Regions from separate parts of the Bradyrhizobium sp. 155 genome, predicted to be linked through region 2. Evidence: predicted binding sites of a transcription regulator. Region 2 holds the regulator's gene; the other holds the start of a gene.
The links. Region 2 encodes LexA, which represses DNA repair genes until DNA is damaged. Its sites were predicted from a motif close to TGTTCNNNNTGTGTTCNG; they were not measured.

Region 1 (5,367 bases), 370 kb from region 2:
GTCCCCAAGCTTCACCCCCCATCAGAGAGCCCCGCTTCCCCCAGGCGGGGCTTTCGTCTTTGCCTGGACCCGGCCCCGCACTGCCGATCAGGCTGGCCCCCGAGGTCTGCGCCCGGCCACCCCGGTGACCGTCACAAGGCAGGTTCTCTTTTTCGGCCATCTCCTGCATAATGCGGCATGGCAAAAACAAAAGTGACCTTCAAAACCGTCCGCATTGCAGACAACGACTGGAAAATCCTGGCGGATTACCCGGACAGCGAACAGCGCGAAATCAAGGGCTTCACCAGCAAGGCAGACGCCGACGACTGGATCAATGGCGACCGCAAGATCGCGTGGCTCCGCTCCCAGGGATACGCCAAGTAAACCGCACATGAGTCACGCGCGTATCGCGTGACGCCCGTATGGGTATGAGGCGCGCTCCGTCCCTCCCGCTCCATAGGTTCTTTCCGTGCCGGCGCCTTGCCGAGCAAGCGGCAACGCCCGCGCGTCCTATCGGCTGGACGGGAGCGCCTGGTCGATAAACCTTTGGCTGGGCATGCGCCGTTGAGACTTCGGTAACCTAACGCCTCCAAGCTCCTCTTAGTATCGTTGCGTTGGAGTACCCCACAGTGCTGGATTTTAACGAGCTGCGTGAACTCGCGGCCGATGTTCGCGTGTTCGTCGACATTGCCGAAGACAAGGCCGAAGCGCTTCGCGCCGTCATCACAGCCTATGACGTGGTGCTCGCGATCTTCCCGTCGGGAGAGGGCATGGGTCTCCACGTCATCAAGGGCGGCGAGATCCTGGACAGGATTGCAAACTCACGAACCAATACGAGCTACAGCCACACAGCCATTGCGGTTCCCGACCTGGAGCACGCGGAAGTGCTCAAGCACCTGACGGGCCCGGCCGATCAGCGGCTTGCGGCTTAGAGCGTTTTCAAATTCGCGGGACGAAAACGCGTCACAACAATCTGGAGCAGTTCTGATTCAAGCAGAACCGACAACGCCTCGTTGCAGACGAGAATTTTTGCACTCCAGAACGCCTTGTTTTAGGAACACGGTTTCTGCGCTCCCGTTGGCCCACACAACCAACCAGGAGTTTGAGATGAAGAAGCTCGTCATTGCGACCGCCGCCCTCGGCCTCATGTGCGGCTCTGCCTTGGCCCAGACCCAGACCGGCCCCGCCGCGCAGTCCGACAACATGCAGAAGCCCGGCATGACCAACACGGACAAGGGCACGATGAGCAGCGGCACGACCGGCGTGAGCCATGACGGCATGAGCAAGGGCGAAATGGTGAGGCCCGACGCCTCCGGCCAGGGCGGCTCCGGCCCGGGCAGCGACCAGGGCGGTACCAAGACCCGCAGCAACAAGAAGTAAGCCGGTTTCCTGTACGGCTCGCTTCCCGGCCGCGTCGCTTCCACAAGCGGCGCGGCCATTTCATGAGAAGGGTCTTTGGAACCTGTCGAATGCACTCCTCACAATCGTGCGCGCACCGGAACGGTCAGGTCTTGCCGCGAGTTGCCCCATCTCCAGCAAGGAGATCGTCATGAGCGTTGAAGGTAAAGTGAAGGAAGGCGCCGGATTCATCAAAGAAGAGATGAACGAACACGGCAAGTCCCCCGAGAGCCAGAAGAAGGCCCAGGAAGGTCGCGACTTGCGCAACGAAGGCCGGATCGAAGACGGCAAGCCGCCGAAGACGACGAAGCCGGGCACCGGTCACTAGATCGCGTTCGAAACCCCGTTTGGTGAAAGCCGCCCCTGGTCATGTCAGGGGCGGTTTTTCACGTTCATGACCAGCCGATACGTGCCCATGCGATCTTCCGAAGCTGTGATCCTCCGAAGGTGCAGTCCTACAAAAATAGCCGGAGGCTCGAAGCATGCAGGGCGATGGCTGGTAGAACGCTCCGGCTGTTGTATGGTCGAACGTTTCTTGTGAGGGGCTGATGAAGATTGCCATTGTTGTCGCCGGCTTGATCGTTGTTGTTGCCGCCGTTCTCGTGGCGGTACAGCCCGGCTTTCTAAAGCCTGCGTCTATGGCACTCGTGAAGAAGTCCGACATCCTCGGCTTTTCGCCAGGGATGACATTCGACGAAACCAACAAGCTCGTCACGCAACGTCGCTACCGCTGCCGTCAGATTCGCGATTCCTACGTCCTGGAGTGCGCAGTCGACGGCGCCAAGGTCACGATCTTTGCCGACGACGTTGACCCTGGGAATCCTGATCCCAAACATCGCATCTGGCGCGTCATTGCGGAGTTGAACAATCCGGGTCCCCAAGACGCTGCCGTCAAATCGATCTCCGACCAGTTCAACGCCCAGCCAACCAGGGACTCCCGGGACGGATGGATATGGACTGTCGGCCGTGGGCTCAAGCTGAGCTACGACGGCGCCGCCTTGAAGCTGGTGGACGAGGCTGAGGAAATCAGGCGTGGCAAGCAGGAAGCAAAGCGCTAGGGAGCGCGACGCCGGGTGCCCTTCAGTGACGAAACCGGTTGACGGCCAACAGCGGCAGCCATGATCCCAGCACCATGCAGATCGCAATGGCTGCGACTAGGACGTATTTCAGGGGATGTTGCGAGGACGCGAGCGAACCTTCGAGGTGAAGGTATGGCAGCATCGCCTCCACGGCCATCCCGATCAGGGCAACCGCAACCAGCCCGCCAACCGCCGAAGCGAGCAGGTTGACGATCCATCCGATCGCGCCGCGCTCGTTCGACCAAGCCTCGTAGATCGCGACAGCCAGCATCACGAGCACAAAGACCAGCATGAAGCTCATCGAGCCGCCGACGCTCGCCTTCGACCCGAAGATTTCCACCAGCAGCATGGCCGCCACCGCGAGCAGTGTGATCGCCTTCACGACTTTCCTCTTTGGTGTCTCAGCACATAGGCCGCGAAGCCAATTCCGATGCCGAGCAGGCTTTGCAGCATGGCGGTTGGTCGCGCCGGGCTTCGCCGGGGTTCAACAAATTGCACTCGGAGAACTGCAGGACCGCCGCGCAGTGACGACCGAAGGCCGGGGACCGATCTATGCAGCTTGCCTATTGGAAAGCCGCTCGAACGCCGTGATGGCCCGGTTGGCCAGCATGAGGCGTCTGTGCTCGCCCTTGCGGACCATCTCTTCGACGGCGGCCGAGAGAAAGCGGCTGGTGAACGGCGCGTCGCTGACTTGTCCGGTGCGCTCCAGATAATCCCAGGCGATCTGCACGGAATGTTCGATGAGATGGGACAGGTTCTCGCTCATGCAGAACCTACGCTTGGCGGGAGCGCTTGTTCCGCGCTGGCCAGTAGGTCGGTTCTTCATGGCAGATCTCGAGACGTTCAATTTCCGCACGTTTTCGACTGACGAACAAATGAGGAACGACAAGCGCGCGCCGACGTTAGGTGGAAAAGGAGAGATCGCGATGGCTGACAAGACAGCTGACAACACCGGGGACAACACACAAAAGGATCCGAAGGATTGGGTTTCCGGCGACGACCCGATGACCGGCGCCCAGGAATCCTACCTCAAGACCCTCGCCGAGCAGGCGCACAAGCCCCTCCCCAAGAAGGATCTGACCAAGGCAGAGGCGTCAGAGCTGATCGACACGATGCGGCAAAAGGCCGGGCTCGAGAAGTAGACAGCGGGCATGTACGCCCCGCCCCTGCGAGACGGAAGAACATGACTCACCGATGATCAGAAGTGTCGCGGGAAGGTTGCAGGCGTTCGGCCAACGCTGCATTCACAAACGTTGAGCGCGCTGCATTTCGTCGGGCACAGACAGCGTCGATTGAGCGCACGATCCCGCAATGTCGATTCCACAACTTCAATGCCGGGATCGCGGCCTGTCGCTTTGCGAGCCGGGCACTCATCCTGCTTTGCCTTGCTTCACGTCATGTACGATGTCACCGATGGTGCTTCCCACGACAATCGCGGCAACAACAGGCCAACCGGCGGCTACCATAAGGATGGCCCCGTAGCGCATGTCTTCGCCGGGCCGTTTGTAACTGTCTCGGCCCGAGAACAGGAGCACCGCGATCAGGCAGCCAACTGCGTATCGTCTAAACCATTTCACGACGAGAGACCTTCGTTTACGGGCATTCGTCGCCTCGAACTCCGTCGTGGTTCATGATGTCGGCCGTCCGGCCGCTCGCCGGCAGGCGAAATTTCAGACGATCATGCAAGGCGCGTCAGGCGCCTTGCATGACCTGCTGCCGCTCATTTTCTTGAGCGCGCTGAGCATCGGCTCCGCGCCGAGCTCAGTTCTGTCACTTCGGCAGATCGCGGATTGCCAGCTTGATGACTGTAAGGACAACGAAAGCGGGCGCCCCGTAAACGATGGCGTTCACGGCCCAAGTGATGGCGACGCCCAAGAAAACGGAACTGCCGACAGCTCCCCAGAAAAGGTAAGCTGCGGATATACCCGGCATCTCCCATGCCATCACAGGGGTGGAGTAGTCGGTTAGCTGCTCCATGACGAGCAGCACCGTCGAGACGAGGGCCCCGATTGCCAGTGCGACGGTGAGAACGGATTTCATTGTCTTCAAAGGCCCAACAGCGCCATCACGATCGGAATCATAAAAAAGGCTGCCAGGCCGAGGAGGCCTCCTACGGCAATCTTCACCCAACGCCGTTGAATTTTCGGCTCGAGCCATGTCGCCAGTTTGACCCAGAGCGCATACGCCCATCCGGCAACAATCGAGCGGATAAGTGCAAACAGAAGCTCGCCTAGAATATTGGCCATAGCGGTTAGTCGCGTCAGTTCCGCGGGGAGTTCATCTGCCAACGGCTAAACAACCCCGTGTCCCCCGTGAGTGAGGTGGCCCAGTTCTGCGATTTGCGTCACGTTCTGAGGACCCGGTTAGCGCTGTGGGGCTTCGTGAAGGGCTCGTTTTCTAGCGCTTGAGCAATGCCATCGCCATTCACGGCGCGCTCGGCGCGGCATCGTGACTGCTGACATCAGGGTGGCAGCAGCGGTGTGCGACGAGCCCCGCGATGCCGCTCAAATCTGCGGTCAACCAAAGGACATGCCATGAAGTTCGCCTCCACTCGCCTGATCGCTACTGACATCAAAATCATGGTTTCGTTCTACGAAATGGTGACCGGATGTTCCGCCGAATGGCTCGCGCCGGTGTTCGCCAAGATCGTGACGCCGGGCGCCAACCTCGCAATCGGCGCAGCCGAGACGGTCACGCTCTGGAAAGAAAACAGTGCCGAGCCCGGCGCGAACCGCACCGCCGTGATCGAGTTTCAGGTTGAAGACATCGATGCGGATTATCAGCGCCTGAAAGACAAGGTTACGCTGGTGCACGAGTTGAAAACGATGCCATGGGGCAACAGGACGTTCCAGTTTCGCGACCCCGAAGGCACGGCGGTATCGCTCTTCATGCCGCCGATCGAGCAGGCCGG
Region 2 (5,367 bases):
TCATTGCGAGCCTCGCTCGGAATCGGCATTTCGGACGCGCAATTCCTGGAAGGCTGGAACGCGATTTTCGCCGGCGAAATGCCTGACATCGCCGAGCTGCTGCCGCGCGCAGCGAAACAGATGCCGCTCTATGCTTTCTCCAACACCAACCGGCCGCACGTGGACCATTTCTCGAGGGAATATGCCGACCTCCTCGGCCATTTCCGCGAGCTGTATTTGTCGTCCAGCATCGGCCTGCGCAAACCGGATGCGGAGGCCTTCGACCACGTCGTTGCGGCGATCGGCGTGCCCGCCGGGCGCATCGTGTTCTTCGACGATCTTGCCGAAAACATCGAGGGAGCGCGCGCGCGCGGCTTGATGACGGTGCATGTGACCTCGCCGCGTGACGTCGGGAACGCATTGAAGGCATTGGGCATTTGACGACGTCCGTTGTCGCGAAACCCACGACGGCACGGCCCGACGGACCAATTTTGAAAAATTGAGGAACCGGATCACTTTGTGCATTTTTATACAGAGTTCCGGGAACGGAATACCGCCTTCCGGACTCTTAGAGTCCGTTGGGACTTCTACGGACGGATGCATCATCGTGCTGGGCAAAACCTACCTCACCAAGCAGGCCTCTCTTCTTCTTGAATTCGCGAGGACAACTTCAGATTCGGACCTTTCCGCCAAGCTTGTGAGCAAGGCCGCCGACCTGAAATCCCAAGCCGACCCGCTGCCCGACAAGGATCAGGGATCCAAGGCGCCCGACGTAACTCCCGGGCAGGCAGGGAGCTGATCGATTCAGGCCATGGCGCGTTCTCGCCTTGCCATGATTTTCGTCGCTTCCATGACCACTCTCCTGCCGATCTGTGACCTCCTTCGGATCATGCCGCGACGCGCTTGATCCTGCCTTCCGGAACAATGTGAAGGGGCGGGATGACTGTGCCTGCTCAGCCGCTTTTGCCTCTGCGCCTGCGCTCGGCTAGAAGACGTGCGGAACATTCGCCCGAACGTGCCGAGCAGGAGTTTTCGCCGTGGCCTTGATGCCGGTTTCTGACGCGCTTGCCGCGGTGCTGGCGGGTGCAGAGCCGCTGCCGGAAGAAATGATTTCCCTCGACGAGGCCTACCATCGCGTGCTCGCGCGTGACGTCGTGGCGCGGCGCACGCAGCCGCCGCAAGCGATGTCGGCGATGGACGGCTACGCGGTGCGCGCGGCCGATGCCGCGACGATCGATTCGGAGCTCACCGTCATCGGCGAAGTCGCAGCGGGCCGACCGTTCGAGGGGACGGTCGGAGCCGGCGAGGCCGTGCGGATCTTCACCGGCGGCGTCGTTCCCTTTGGCGCGGACGCCGTCGTGATCCAGGAGGACACGGTCGCCGCCGGCAAGCGCATCACGATCAAGGAAGCCGCGATCGCCGGCCGGCACATCCGCCCCGCCGGCGTCGATTTCCGCGAGGGCGACGTGCTCCTGCGCAAGGGAAGCCGTCTGACCGAGCGAGACCTCGCGCTCGCCGCCGGGATGAATCATCCGCACCTTGCCGTTGTCAGGCGTCCGAAGGTCGCGATTCTCGCCACCGGCGACGAGCTGGTGATGCCGGGCACCACGCCCGGCCACGGCCAGATCGTCTATTCCAACGGCTACGCCCTGCACGCGCTCGCCCGCAGCGAGGGCGCCGAGACCATCGACCTCGGTATTGCCGCCGACACGCTCGAGGCCACCACCGCCGGCATCCGCCGCGCCCGCGAGAGCGGCGCCGACGTCCTGATCACGACCGGCGGCGCATCGGTCGGCGACCACGATCTGGTCCAGCAGGCACTGCGGGACGAAGGCATCGCGATGGCGTTCTGGAAGATCGCGATGCGGCCAGGCAAGCCGATGATGCACGGGCGACTCGGCGCAATGGGTGTGATCGGCCTGCCGGGCAATCCCGTATCGTCCTACGTGTGCGCTTTCCTGTTCATGGTGCCGCTGATTCGCGCCCTGTCGGGCCGTTCAGTGATTCACCATCGCCGTGAACGCGCCGTGCTCGGCCGCGACGTCGGCGCCAACGACCAGCGCGAGGACTATCTGCGCGCGCATCTTGAGGAGCGTGACGATGGCACACGCGTCGTTGTTCCCGTCAATCATCAGGACTCTTCGCTGCTTGCGAATCTCGCTGCAGCACAGGTACTTCTCGTCCGCGCACCATTCGCGCCGAAGGCCGAAGCCGGCACGGCTTGCGAAGTGTTGCGGCTCCCCGTCTGAGCGCCCCCGCAACGCGCGTTCCGCGCACTTTGCTCTGTTCACGGTAAATTAAGCAGTTGCGGAACATGTATCGAACATATAGTGTCTGTTCATGATTTGTTTCGAGCATGCAGCGGCTTATGGCCGAATTCAGCGTCTCGGAATCGGACGACATCAACCGGGGGACTTTGGTCGAGATGTTAACGCGCAAACAATACGAGCTTCTGCGGTTCATCAGTGAACGTCTGAAGGAAAGCGGCGTGCCGCCCTCCTTCGACGAGATGAAGGATGCGCTCGATCTGCGCTCGAAGTCGGGCATCCATCGCCTGATCACGGCGCTCGAGGAGCGTGGCTTCATCCGACGCCTGCCCAACCGCGCCCGTGCGATTGAAGTCATCAAGCTGCCGGAGCTCCAGGCAGCCGCTGGCAGCCGCCGCGGCTTCACGCCGAGCGTCATCGAGGGCAATCTCGGCAAGGTGCGTGCGAGCGCGAGCCTGCCCGCTGACGAGGGCGAACGTCCCGTCGCGGTGCCGGTGATGGGCCGCATCGCGGCCGGCACGCCGATCGAGGCGTTGCAGACCCGCAGCCATACTATCAGCGTACCGCCTGACATGCTCGGCTCGGGCGAGCATTACGCGCTGGAAGTGCGCGGCGACTCGATGGTCGAAGCCGGCATTCTCGACGGCGACATGGCCCTGATCCAGCGCAACGAGAGCGCCGATACCGGCGACATCGTGGTGGCGCTGATCGACGACGAGGAAGCGACGCTGAAGCGCTTCCGCCGTCGCGGCGCCTCGATCGCGCTCGAGCCCGCCAACGCGGCCTATGAGGTCCGCATCCTGCCGCCCAACCGGGTGAAGATTCAGGGCAAGCTGATCGGGCTTTACCGGAAGTACTGATACCGGGAGTCTTTCTATCGGCAGTACTTCATATCGGAAGCACTTCATGCCGGAGGTGCTTGGCGCCTCGCGCGCTTCCGATCGACATCGCCGGTCAGAGATTGGAGCGGATCATCGTCCGCTCCGGCTGGATAGCCTTTCTGGTTCTGCACAGACTATCCGGCCCCTCCTCCAACGCTGGCTCCTCGCCACGCCGACGAAGCAGCACCGCTTCAAGCAGCACCGCTTCGCGGCTCGGTTGTTCGAGGAAACAGCGACCAGCGGTCAAGTTCGGCCGTTGCAGCCAAGTTGGCAATGTTCGCGTACGCGCCTCCCGAATGCATCGCGGCGAGCTTTGTTCCTATTGAATTCGGGAAAGATAATGTGATCGCGGCTTGCGGAAGCCAGCCGCAGATTTGCCCACAACCAAGCAGAGCGTTCGTGCTTCCACTCTGATAGAGGCCTGCGCCTCGATAAGAGACGCGGGTTGCTATCCCAGCATGAGGAGCACCCGATGTGTGACTACAGCCTACATGCCGTCGCGTCGCGCCCCGCCGAAGTCGGCGAGACGATCGTCACGACAAGCTTCCGCGGCACCTCGACGCGCGGCTTCGCCTCTGCAGCCGATCCGTCTGTTGCCGTCTGCCTGCTGCCGGGGACGGAGCTCGCCTTCGCCGACGACGTCCGCTACGACAATCGCTGGATCTGGACGCGCACCATCAATTCCCGCGTGGGCAAGTTCGGCAAGATCGATCCGCACGTTCCCGACCGCCATCATGATGCGATCGAATTCCCCGACGGCAAATACGTGCTGGTGACGCAGCTCGTCGAAGGCCAGCGCGCGACGGTGCTGCAACTGCCGGTGACTCAGTCGGTCACCGAGCGCGAGCACAAGGCGCAGATCACCGCCGACAGGCAGCCGACCGTCACGCACCTGCCGATCGGCTGACAGAGCCGCCCTCCGGCTACGAAGTCGGAGGTCAGGATTAAATCGCCATCGCCGGCCGTGGCCGGCGAGATGGTGTGGTTTGCACCCCGCTAATCCGAACGGACGCACCGAACCACTGCGTTGCTCCGCACCATCAGATCAATCGTCGGCTTGCAGGTCGGTGTCCGCCGGCGTTGCGTCCTTGATGCGAGGCGCGGTCGACTTTGGCGCGAGGCTGCCGTCGAAATCACCCTCGCCGGCGCCGGCCGGCAACCAGGGGCGGCTCGTGCCTCTCGCCCTCACTGCCTGAACCACAAAACCGTCACCACGCTGCGTCAGCGCCAGCGCGCTCTGGCTGGCGAGCCGCTGCCGATCGACCACCATCGCCGCGCAATCAGGCGGTGCGGGACGAGTCGTCACCACCAGCGCGGCCCGACTGCAATCGTCCGCGAGAGCGTCGACGCGCAGTGCCAGCGCGACCAGCCTCCCGTCGGCCAGTGGCGTCACGCAGCCGGATTCGTCGCAGGACACGCCATCGGCAAGCGAGGCTCTGCCCGCATCGCGCGGATCGGCGTCGGCAGCGAGCCATTCCTTGAGCAGAAAGCTGTCCTTGTTCGTCCTGATCAGGTGCAGATATCCGTCCCTGCCCCGCACCGCGACGCTGGCGCCATCCCCGGCAATCAGGATGTCGGGCTGCCGCGCCGACAGTCCCCAGAGGATCGCTGCCAGCAGCACCAGGGCGCCGGACCAGCGCAGCGGCGTGCGCAACAAGCCGAGCACAATGATTCCCAGGCTCGCCGCGATCAGCGGCGCGATCCCGAACGCCGGGATGCGGCCCACCGCGCCCGGCAAGGCCGCGACCCAGCGCGAGACCGCGACCATCCACTCGATGCCAATCCCCATCAGCCACCAGAACACGCTGTCCAGCCCGAACGGCGCAGCAAGCAGCCCCAACAGCCCCGCCGGCATCACCAGCGCAGAGACCACCGGCATCGCGCCGAGATTGGCGAGCACGCCGAACGGCGTGACACGGTGGAAATGAAAGGCGGCATAGGGCGTCGTCGCAAGTCCCGCAATCAGCGAAGCCATGAACAGCATCGCAATCTCGCGCCCACCCCACATCGCAATGCGCGCAGTCGCCGAATTGTCCGGCGAGGCAAACAAATTGGGCATGCCGATCTGCACCAGTGCGACCAAGCCGAGCGTTGCCGCAAACGACATCTGAAAACTCGGATGCACCAGCGCTTCCGGCGCGACCGCCAGCACGATCAGCGCAGCCACAGCAAGCGTGCGGAAGGTGATGGCGCGGCGATCGACCATCACCGCGATCAGCACCACCGCCGTCATGAAGAAC

Region 1: the regulator LexA is predicted to act here: its motif matches at 3,324-3,341, upstream of IVA93_RS19610 (DUF3072 domain-containing protein).

The regions. Positions count from the first base shown of each region.
Region 1 covers NZ_CP064704.1:4,013,427-4,018,793, forward strand. The annotation lists gene IVA93_RS19575 (hypothetical protein) at 178-363, shown strand; gene IVA93_RS19580 (hypothetical protein) at 609-911, shown strand; gene IVA93_RS19585 (hypothetical protein) at 1,087-1,359, shown strand; gene IVA93_RS19590 (hypothetical protein) at 1,529-1,705, shown strand; gene IVA93_RS19595 (hypothetical protein) at 1,926-2,435, shown strand; gene IVA93_RS19600 (hypothetical protein) at 2,458-2,838, opposite strand; gene IVA93_RS19605 (hypothetical protein) at 3,007-3,222, opposite strand; gene IVA93_RS19610 (DUF3072 domain-containing protein) at 3,383-3,598, shown strand; gene IVA93_RS19615 (hypothetical protein) at 4,227-4,496, opposite strand; gene IVA93_RS19620 (hypothetical protein) at 4,502-4,744, opposite strand; gene IVA93_RS19625 (VOC family protein) at 4,991-5,367, shown strand, end outside.
Region 2 covers NZ_CP064704.1:3,640,500-3,645,866, reverse strand. The annotation lists gene IVA93_RS17760 (HAD family hydrolase) at 1-420, shown strand, start outside; gene IVA93_RS17755 (hypothetical protein) at 587-778, shown strand; gene IVA93_RS17750 (molybdopterin molybdotransferase MoeA) at 1,017-2,228, shown strand; gene lexA (transcriptional repressor LexA) at 2,405-3,106, shown strand; gene IVA93_RS17740 (hypothetical protein) at 3,600-4,034, shown strand; partial or broken gene IVA93_RS17735 (ComEC/Rec2 family competence protein) at 4,173-5,367, opposite strand, start outside.